2 regions of the Streptomyces sp. NPDC048389 genome follow, and region 2 is predicted to be linked to the other one. Evidence: riboswitches for the same ligand, from Rfam matches in the RefSeq annotation. Region 2 holds a riboswitch; the other holds the start of a gene.
What was found. Region 2 has a riboswitch for thiamine pyrophosphate ahead of thiO (glycine oxidase ThiO). Riboswitches for the same ligand answer to the same signal wherever they lie in the genome.
Positions count from the first base shown of each region.

Region 1 (4,990 bases), on a different contig from region 2:
GCAGATCTCCTGCTGGAGGTCGATGTTCTCCTTGATCTTGTGCATCGGGACGTGTCCCGGGCCCTCGATCATGGTCTGCACGCCCATGCGCTTGGCGACCGTGTTGAGCTCACCGAGCGTCCTGAGCTCCGCGAACTGCGCCTCGTCGTTGGCGTCCGCGATCGAACCGGGCCGCAGACCGTCGCCGAGGGAGTACGTCACGTCGTAGGCCGCGAGGATCTCGCAGAGCTCCTCGAAGTTCTCGTACAGGAACGACTCCTTGTGGTGCGCCAGGCACCACGCCGCCATGATCGAGCCGCCGCGCGAGACGATGCCGGTCTTGCGGCGGGCCGTCAGCGGCACATAGCGCAGCAGCACGCCCGCGTGGACGGTCATGTAGTCCACGCCCTGCTCGGCCTGCTCGATGACCGTGTCCTTGTAGACGTCCCAGGTCAGCTCCTCGGCCTTGCCGTCGACCTTCTCCAGCGCCTGGTACAGCGGCACGGTGCCGATCGGCACGGGGGAGTTGCGGAGCACCCACTCGCGGGTGGTGTGGATGTTGCGCCCCGTGGACAGGTCCATGACCGTGTCGGCGCCCCAGCGGGTCGCCCAGGTCATCTTCTCGACCTCCTCCTCGATGGAGGAGGTGACGGCGGAGTTGCCGATGTTGGCGTTGACCTTCACCAGGAAACGCTTACCGATGATCATCGGCTCGATCTCGGGGTGGTTCACGTTCGCCGGCAGAACGGCCCGGCCGGCCGCGATCTCTTCGCGCACGACCTCGGGGGAGACGTTCTCACGGATGGCGACGTACTCCATCTCCGGCGTGATCTCGCCCCGGCGCGCATAGGCGAGCTGGGTCACGGCCCGGCCGTCCCGCCCGCGGCGGGGCTGGCGCGGACGGCCGGGAAAGACCGCGTCCAGGTTGCGGAGTCCGCCGCGCGGGGACGTGTGCTTGATCCCGTCGTCCTCCGGGCGGACGGGCCGCCCCGCGTACTCCTCGGTGTCGCCGCGACCGATGATCCAGTTCTCCCGGAGCGGCGGCAGACCGCGGCGTACGTCCGTCTCGACGTTCGGGTCGGTGTACGGACCGGACGTGTCGTACAGCGTCACGTCCCTGCCGTTGGTGAGGTGCACCTTCCGTACCGGCACACGGAGGTCGGGGCGGGAGCCCTCGACGTATCCCTTGTGCCAGCCGATGGACTTCCCGGCCTCGTCGTTCTGGTTCGAGGCAGGCGTGCTTGCGTCCGATACGGTCATGAGACCTACTCCCTACGCCGGCATTACCCGGTAACAGGTTCGGCGGTCGGCGCAGCTGTCCCGTACGGATGTACGAAGGTCAGCGCCCTCTCAGCCCGGTGCTCCGAGCTCCCGCGTGTGCAAAGGTGCCACCACGCTAGCGTCATGTCTGGCGCGCTGAACAGAGGGCCCCTCCCGCTCTTGCGATGATCGGTCCGTGACTTCATCGCAGCAGCCCCCCGAGCCGCACGGCCAGGCCCACAGTCATGTGCACAGTCATGGGCCCGCCGCGCCGGTCTCCCAGCACCTTCGCAGGGTCATCGCGGCCGTGCTCATCCCCTTCGCGACGGCCGTCCTCGTCGGGCTCGCCGTCCTGTGGCCCGGCGGGGCGCCGGGCCACGAGCGCACCGGAGTCGGCTTCGACCGGCAGACGGAGCAGGGCAGGGTGGTGTCGGTCGAGAGAGTGGACTGCGAGGACGTCAACGCCGCCCAGGTCCCGCCGACCGGTGACACCTCCACGCCGCAGGGGCGCGAGGCGGTGAACTCGCAGCAGGGCCGGTGCGCCAGGGCGACCGTCGAGGTGACCACCGGCCCGGACAAGGGCCGGACCTTCGTCGAAATCGTCCAGCCGGACGCGCCGCGGCAGTTGGAGGAGGGCCAGGGCGTCGTCGTCGCCTATGCGCCCGACGCGCCCCGCGACCTCCAGTACTCGGTGACGGACATCGACCGGGGCTTCCCGATGGCGTTGCTGGCGGCGATCTTCGCCGTCGTCGTGGTCCTGGTGGGCCGGATGCGGGGTGTGATGGCCCTGATCTCGCTCGTGGTCTCGTTCGCCATCCTGACGCTGTTCATCCTGCCCGCTATCCTGCAGGGCTCGAACCCGCTGGTCGTGGCGGTGATCGGGGCGAGCGCGATCATGCTGATCGCGCTGTATCTGTGTCACGGGGTGACCGCGCGGACCTCCGTCGCGGTGCTCGGGACCCTGATCTCACTGCTGCTGATCGGGCTGCTGGGCTCGCTGTTCATCGGCTGGGCCAGCCTGAGCGGCAACACCGACGACAACACCGGTCTGATCCACGGGCTGTATCCGGAGATCGACATGAGTGGTCTGCTGCTCGCCGGCGTCATCATCGGCTCGCTCGGCGTGCTCGACGACGTGACAGTGACGCAGACCTCGGCGGTGTGGGAACTGCACCAGGCCGACCCGGACATGGGCCGGCGCGCTCTCTACCGCTCCGCCATCCGGATCGGCCGCGACCACATCGCGTCCGTCGTCAACACGCTCGTACTCGCCTATGCCGGCGCCGCGTTGCCCCTGTTGCTGCTCTTCTCCATCGCTCAGTCCAGTGTGGGCACCGTCGCCACCAGCGAGTTGGTGGCCGAGGAGATCGTACGGACCCTGGTCGGCTCGATCGGGCTGGTCGCCTCGGTGCCGGTGACGACGGCACTCGCCACCCTGGTGGTCTCGGCCGACCGTTCCGGACCGGCGGCGCCGGGCGCTTCGCCGGGCCGCGCGGGCCGGGGGCGACGGCGCAAGCGGTGACGGCGCAAGCGGTGACGCCGCGGCAGCCGGAAGCACGTCAGCCGGCGTTCTCCTCGGCGAGGATCCGCCCGAGCGCCTCCTCCAGGCTCACGTCGAAGTCACCCAGCGTGAGCTCCTGCCCCATGGGCAGCAGCTTGTCCGTACGGTCGAGGAAGGCGACGAGCGGTGCCGCTCCCGCCCGGAAGAGAGCCGTGTCACGGCCGACACGGAGCCTGATACTCACGTCGGAGAGGATCTCCGGCCCGACGGGCGCGATGTGCACATCGCCGTCCCCGCTCGGGCCGTTGATTCCGTCGAGCAGCAGCTCCCGCCCGAACGCCCAGGTCACGGGCGCGTCGCCGGGCAGGTGAAAGGTCATCCGCACGGCATACGGATCTCCCGTCTCATAACCCAGTTCGACCGGAATCCGGAAGGACAGCTCCTCGGAGACGAGAAAGCTCATCAGAACCTCGGCCTGGACCGACTCGCGCATCACATACCCCGCAGCAGATGAAGCATTGAATGAACCCGTACGGCAAAGCAGAAGAAAACGGCCAGGAACGATCCTCCAGGCCCTCTTGCGTCATCGTGGTCGAAGGGCTAGCAGATCACAAGGAGTGATATTTCAGATACTGATAGAGAAGGCAAGTGACCCCAACAGCCCACCGATTCCTGTACGCAACTGCTCGACCGCGGGAAGCAGTCTGGCCTCCTGATGGGCGGGAAGAGAAATGGCCATCGTCGCGGCACCGGAACCGACAGTGATCGGAATAGCAGCGCAGACCGTGCCGATTGCATATTCCTGACGCTCCACGACGGGTTGCGTGCGCCCATGGGCGGCCAGCCGGTCGAGCAGGGTGCGCTGGTCGCGAACGGTGTACGGCGTCACGGGCTGCACGGGATGGCGGCTCAGATGGTCGCGGCGGGCCGGTTCGTCGAGCTGGCCCAGCAGGCACTGGCCGAGCGCGTGCGCGTGCGCGGTCTCGCGGAAGTCCGCCCACTCGGGTACCGCCGGGGCGTACGGCGTGTCGGAGACGGCGACGAGATCGATCTCGCCCTCGAGGTAGACGGCGAAGTAGACAGGCACACCGATCGCGTCCCGCCAGTGGGCGAGGGACTCCTCAAGGGTGCTGCGGCGGTTCTCCGGCGACCCGCCCGCGACCAGCCGATCCACCGCTTCTCCGAGCACGTACAGGCCGCTGTGGCGCCGCAGATAGCCGTCGTGGGTCAGGGTGCGCAGCAGATGGTAGGCGGTCGGCAAAGGGATTTCGGCCTCGCGCGCGAGCAGTTTCGCGGGGGCCCCGTCCGGATGCGCACCGGCGGCTTCCAGCAGTCTCAGGGCGCGCTGGACGGAGCCGATCAGGGTCGGTGCGGAAGCGGCTTTCGTTTCCCCGGCCACAGGTCACCCCCAGGCATGGTGACGGGCAGCGCGCCCGCCTGCGGGGGCCGCCCCCGCGGCCGCCGCAGCCCCGGCACTGGCGCAGCCGTTCAGCGCCGCGAGGCACCGAAGCGCTGGTGAGAGCGATCCTGCTCCGGACACAATTCCCGAGGGCGGCAGCGGTGAACCACTCTAATGGCAGCACCGGCCGGAACAGGGGCCGGTCCGGCCGTTTCGCCCGGCCGGGCTAACGGGCGACCATACGGTCGCCCCCTTCGCTACCACTCACCGCGCGAACTCGAGGACGCCATGAACTTCCTCACCAGGAACACCAGTCCACCGACCAGGGCGACGAAGACCAAGAGCTTGAAGAGCAGCCCGATCACGAATCCGACGACGCTCGCGATCAGTCCACCGAAAACGACGAGCGCGATCACCGGAACGGCGACCCACTTCACCCACCACGGCATCCCCGCGAATATCTCCTGCACAGCCATCGTCCCTACCTCGTTTCTCCGGATTGCCTGCCTTCGATGCTAGGCGGCCCGAAGCGCCGGCAGGGGGCCGCGAGCCCTTGAACGCCCCTGACCGTCCCCCTAGGGACAGGCAGCCCGGACGTCAGCTCTCAGGCGGAGAGAAGACCACCATGACCCGCAGGTCCTCGCTGATGTGATGGAACTTGTGCGGCACACCGGCCGGCACGTACACCACGCTGCCCCGCGCGATCTGCGTGGTCTCCACCCCCACGGTGATCGCCGCCCGGCCGCTCACCACGAAGTAGACCTCGTCCTGGCGGTGCGGGAGCTGAGGATCGGTCTCACCGGCGTCCAGCGCGTACAGACCGACCGACATGTTCCGTTCGCGCAGGAACT
Region 1 covers NZ_JBEZKP010000001.1:152,775-157,764, forward strand. Annotated here, with positions in the region: gene thiC (phosphomethylpyrimidine synthase ThiC) at 1-1,239, opposite strand, end outside; TPP riboswitch at 1,232-1,364, opposite strand; gene AB0903_RS00695 (YibE/F family protein) at 1,436-2,761, shown strand; gene AB0903_RS00700 (SsgA family sporulation/cell division regulator) at 2,799-3,233, opposite strand; gene AB0903_RS00705 (IclR family transcriptional regulator C-terminal domain-containing protein) at 3,366-4,139, opposite strand; gene AB0903_RS00710 (DUF5326 family protein) at 4,397-4,609, opposite strand; gene AB0903_RS00715 (cupin domain-containing protein) at 4,737-4,990, opposite strand, start outside.
Region 1: linked by a shared signal. The riboswitch ahead of thiC (phosphomethylpyrimidine synthase ThiC) and the one ahead of thiO (glycine oxidase ThiO) in region 2 are both predicted to bind thiamine pyrophosphate.

Region 2 (4,990 bases):
CCGCGCCGCCAGCGCCCACCGCCGTCCGCCCGTCAGAACGCCGGCCGCTCCGGGTCCAGCGTCGCGCGGCCCTCGACCGGGGACGACGCCTCGGCGAAGTGGCGGCGGGGGATCCGGCCCGCCCGGTACGCCAGCCGCCCCGCCTCCACCGCGTGCCGCATGGCCTCCGCCATCAGGACCGGCTCCTGCGCCCGCGTCACCGCCGACGCCAGCATCACCGCCGCGCACCCCAGCTCCATCGCGAGCGCCGCGTCCGACGCCGTGCCGGCGCCTGCGTCGAGCACCACCGGCACGCCCGCCTGCTCGGTGATCAGCTGGAAGTTGTGGGGGTTGCGGATCCCCAGCCCGGAGCCGATGGGCGAACCGAGCGGCATGATCGCGGCACAGCCCACGTCCTCCAGCTTCTTCGCGAGCACCGGGTCGTCGTTCGTGTACGGAAGGACCGTGAATCCGTCGTCGACCAGTGTCTCCGCCGCGTCCAGCAGCTCCACCGCGTCCGGCAGCAGGGTCCGCTCGTCCGCGACGACCTCGAGCTTGATCCAGTCGGTGCCCAGCGCCTCCCGCGCCAGACGCGCGGTGAGGACCGCCTCACCGGCGGTGAAGCAGCCTGCGGTGTTGGGCAGGACCCGGATGCCAAGCCGGTTCAGTACGGACAGGACGGACCCTTGGACGGTCGGGTCAAGGCGGCGCATCGCCACGGTGGTGAGTTCCGTGCCGCTCGCGACCAGGGAGCGTTCGAGTACGTCGAGGCTGGGTGCCCCGCCGGTACCCATGATCAGCCTGGAGTCGAAGGTCGTCCCGCCGAGGATGAAGCGGTCGTCTGCCATGCGGATCAGCCTCCCTGCACTGCGGTGAGAATCTCGACGCGGTCACCGTCGCCGAGGGGGGTGCCGGGCCACTGGCTGCGCGGGACGACGGTCTCGTTGACGGCCGCGGCCACACCCGAGGGTGCCGCGGTGAGTTCCGCGACGACGGTGTCCAGCGTGGTCCCTGCGGCAAGATCGCGTGCCTCGCCGTTGACGGAGATGTTCATGCGGACTGCTCCTCGAGCGCGGTGTCCTGGAGGCCCGGGTCCTGGAGGCCGGAGTTCCGAAGACCGGCGTCCTGGAGGCCGGGGTTCCGAACATCGGGCTTCTCGACACCGGGCTTCTCGACACCGGGCTTCTGGAGGCCGGTCTCCGGAAGTGCGGGCCCCTGAAGGGCCGGCCCCCGCGCCGACGGGTGCCCCGCCGTGAAGCGCCGCGGCGAGAAGGGCCGGGCCACCTCGGGAAGTTCGCCGCTCACCAGCGCCTGGGCCAGCACGTCGCCGGTGACGGGCGTCAGCAGCACCCCGTTGCGGTAGTGCCCGGTCGCCAGCAGCAGCCCCGGCAGCTCCGTGCAGCCCAGGAGCGGCGCGTTGTCGGGGGAGCCCGGCCGCAGCCCGGCGCGGGTCTCCACGAGGGGCAGCTCGGTGATGCCCGGTACCAGTTCGTGCGCGTCGCGCAGCAACTCGTACACCCCGCCCGCGGTGACCGTGGTGTCCCAGCCGAGTTCCTCACTGGTCGCGCCGACGACGAGCTCGCCGTCCTCGCGCGGCACGAGGTAGACATGGCTGCCGCGCACCACGGCGCGCACGGTGCGGGAGAGGAACGGCGCGTAGGCCCGCGGCACGGTCAGCCGCAGGACCTGGCCCTTCACCGGCCGTACGGGCACCGGCACGTCCGCCGGTACGCCCTTCAGCCGGCCGCTCAGGCTGCCGCCCGCCAACACGACCTGACCGGCGCGCACTTCCGTGCCGTCGGCGAGGGCCGCCCCCACCGCCCGGTCGCCCTCGACGAGCAGCCGCTCCGCCCAGGTGCGGCGGAGGCCCACACCGGCCCGCTCGCAGGCCACGACCAGCGCCGCCGCCAGTCGCCGCGGGTCGACCTGGTGGTCGCCGTCCACCCGCAGACCGCCGCGTACGCCGGGCGCGAGCATCGGCTCCAGGCGGCGGCACTCGCGACCGGAGAGCCATTGGGAGTCCAGCCCCGAGCGACGCTGCAGCGCGTGCAGTTCGCGCAGATGCGCCCGGTCGTCGGCGTCGAGGGCGACGGCGAGCGTGCCGCAGGAGCGGTGGCCGACCTGCTGCCCGCTCGCCTCCTCCAGCTCGGCGACGAAGGCCGGGTAGCGGCGGGCCGATTCGAGATTGAGTCCGAGCAGTGTCTGCTCGCCGTAGTGGAGTTCGGTGACGGCGGCCAGCATGCCGGCGGCGACCTGCGCGGCCCCGCCGCCCGGCTCCGGGTCGGCGACGGTGACCCGCAGGCCCTGCTGCGCGGCGCGCCAGGCCGTGACCAGGCCGATGATTCCGCCCCCGACGACAAGGACGTCGGGGGTAGGTGGTGTACGAGACGACATGGGCGTCCAGCCCCTCCCTTCGCCGGCATGACCCGGATCAGGTTCGTACGGTCGGAGGCCGGTCAGCCTCCCTCTCAGCCCGGTGCGTCCGGGCTCCCGCGAGTGCCTTACGGTGGCCACCCTAACCCCCCGCCCCGACGCCCAGTAAGGGAGCCGCAGCAGTGGCGAAGACCCTCGACGGACTCGTTCTCTCCCCGGTCGCGGACCAGGCCCCGGGCCAGGTGGGCACCCGCACGCGGTTCAGGTACCACGAGGAGCGGGGCAGGATCTGGGCCGAGTACGCGGGCGGTGACGTGGTTCGCGGGCACCTTGTGGGGACTCGGGAAGGCGACCGGCTGGACTTCCGTTATGTGCAGCTGAAGACCGACGGCGAAACCTCCTCCGGTCACTGCGTCTCCTCGGTCGTGGAGCTGCCGGACGGGAGGGTGCGGCTGGAGGAGACGTGGGAGTGGGAGTCCCGGGAGGGCAGCGGGACGAGCGTGGTGGAGGAACTGCCTTCCTGACCGGTCGTCAGGTACGTAAGGTGTGCGGGTGGACGAACGGCAGCAGCAGACAGCGGAGCGGCGTCGGGTGGTGATCGTCGGCGCCGGCATGGCCGGTGTCCAGACGGCGGTCGCCCTCCGAGAACTCGGCTTCACCGGTCCGGTCGCCGTGCTCGGCGCTGAGCCGCATCAGCCGTACGACCGGCCACCGCTGTCCAAGGCCGTCCTGCTGGGCACGGCGGAGGGCTCGGCGTTCGACATCGACTTCGAGGCCCTCGACGTCGAACTGCGCCTCGGCGTCGAGGTGACCGGGGTGCGTACGGGCGCCCACGAGGTGGACACCGCGACCGGCCCCGTCCCGTACGACGTACTGGTGCTGGCCACCGGCGCGGAGCCAATCACCCTGCCGGGCGCGTCCGGCGTCCCCGGCGTCCATCTGCTGCGCACGCTGGACGACGCCGCACGGCTGCGGCCGCTGCTCGCCGAGAAGCACGACATCGTCGTGGTCGGTGCCGGCTGGATCGGCGCGGAGTTCGCGACGGCCGCCCGTCAGGCCGGCTGCGCGGTGACCGTCGTGGAGGCCGCCGACCGTCCGCTCGCCGGCACCATGCCCGCCGAGGTCGCCGCCCCGATGGCCGCCTGGTACGCGCAGTACGGGGCCGAGCTGCTCACCGGTGCCCGGGTCGACGCGGTCGAGCCGGGCACCGTCGTGCTGGCCGGGGGCCGCAGGATTCCGGCCGGTGCCGTCGTCGTCGGCATCGGCGCCCGGCCCGCCACCGGCCTGCTCGCCGGCTCCGGCATCGAGCTGGGTCCCGACGGGGCGGTCGTCGCCGACCGGTGGCTGCGCGCCTCCGCTCCCGATGTGTACGCCGTGGGGGACTGCGCCTCGTATCCGTCCGGCCGCTACGGGGAGCGTCTGCTCGTCCACCACTGGGACAACGCGCTCCAAGGGCCGCGCACGGTCGCCGCAGGCATCACCGGCGATGAGGGCACCACCGGCGCCGCGGGTATCGAGCCGTACGACCCGGTGCCGTACTTCTGGTCCGAGCAGTTCGGCCGTTTCGTCCAGTACGCCGGCCACCACGGCACCGCCGACACCCTGCTCCGGCGCGGCGACCCCACCGAAGACGCCTGGTCGGTGCTCTGGCTGCGTGGCGGCGCCCTGGTGGCACTGCTGGCCGTCGGCCGACCGCGTGACCTGGCGCAGGGACGCAAGCTGATCGTGTCCGGGGCGGCGCTGGATCCGGGGCGGGCAGCCGACCCTTCGGTCCCCCTGAAAGCCGCGGCCAGGCCCCTCTGAAGGGGGCGGCCGGATCCCGCCGAAGGCGTCGGCGGGGCCCTTGGAGGGCCACGGCGGGGTCCCTCTGGACGAGCGGTACGGCAGGTCCCGGCTTCCGGCTGTCGGTCCTGGATGGCAGGCTTGTCCCGTGACCGAGATTGACGCAAAGATCGATGCTCTCGTCCCCGCCTGGCTCCACCTGCCGGACATCGCGGAAATGCTCGATGTCGAGGTGACGCGCGTGCGGCAGTTGGTCAAGGAAGGCCAGCTGATCGCGGTGCGCCGCGGCGAGAACCGGGCGCTCCAGGTGCCTGCCGCCTTCATCGACGGCAACAAGGTGGTCAAGGGCCTCTCGGGGACTCTGACCCTCCTGAGGGACGACGGCTTCACCGACGAAGAGATGCTGGAGTGGCTCTTCACCTCCGACCCGACCCTGCCGGGCACGCCCGCGCAGGCGCTCAGCGAGAATCGCGGTACGGAGGTGAAGCGCCGGGCACAGGCGCTCGCCGTCTGACGTATCGGAAACACCAACGCGGCGGGATGTACGGACCGGGCCGGACCCGGCCCGTACATCCGGCCGCCCGACGGGGGGATCGCCTCATGGCCACGGCTCGCTCGCTGCTGTCCGACGCCCGGCTCTATCTGTGCACGGACGCCCGTAAGAGGCAGGGTGACCTTCCCGAGTTCCTCGACGCCGTGCTGGCGTCCGGCGTGGACATCGTGCAGCTGCGGGACAAGGGCATGGAGGCCGGTGAGGAGCTGGAGCACCTCCAGGTCTTCGCCGACGCCTGCCGCAGGCACGGCAGGCTTCTCGCGGTGAACGACCGCGCCGATGTGGCGCACGCCATCGGCGCGG
Region 2 covers NZ_JBEZKP010000023.1:19,259-24,248, reverse strand. Annotated here, with positions in the region: gene AB0903_RS17855 (thiazole synthase) at 33-827, opposite strand; gene thiS (sulfur carrier protein ThiS) at 833-1,033, opposite strand; gene thiO (glycine oxidase ThiO) at 1,030-2,373, opposite strand; TPP riboswitch at 2,371-2,483, opposite strand; gene AB0903_RS17840 (hypothetical protein) at 2,535-2,876, shown strand; gene AB0903_RS17835 (FAD-dependent oxidoreductase) at 2,965-4,155, shown strand; gene AB0903_RS17830 (Rv2175c family DNA-binding protein) at 4,283-4,648, shown strand; gene thiE (thiamine phosphate synthase) at 4,735-4,990, shown strand, end outside.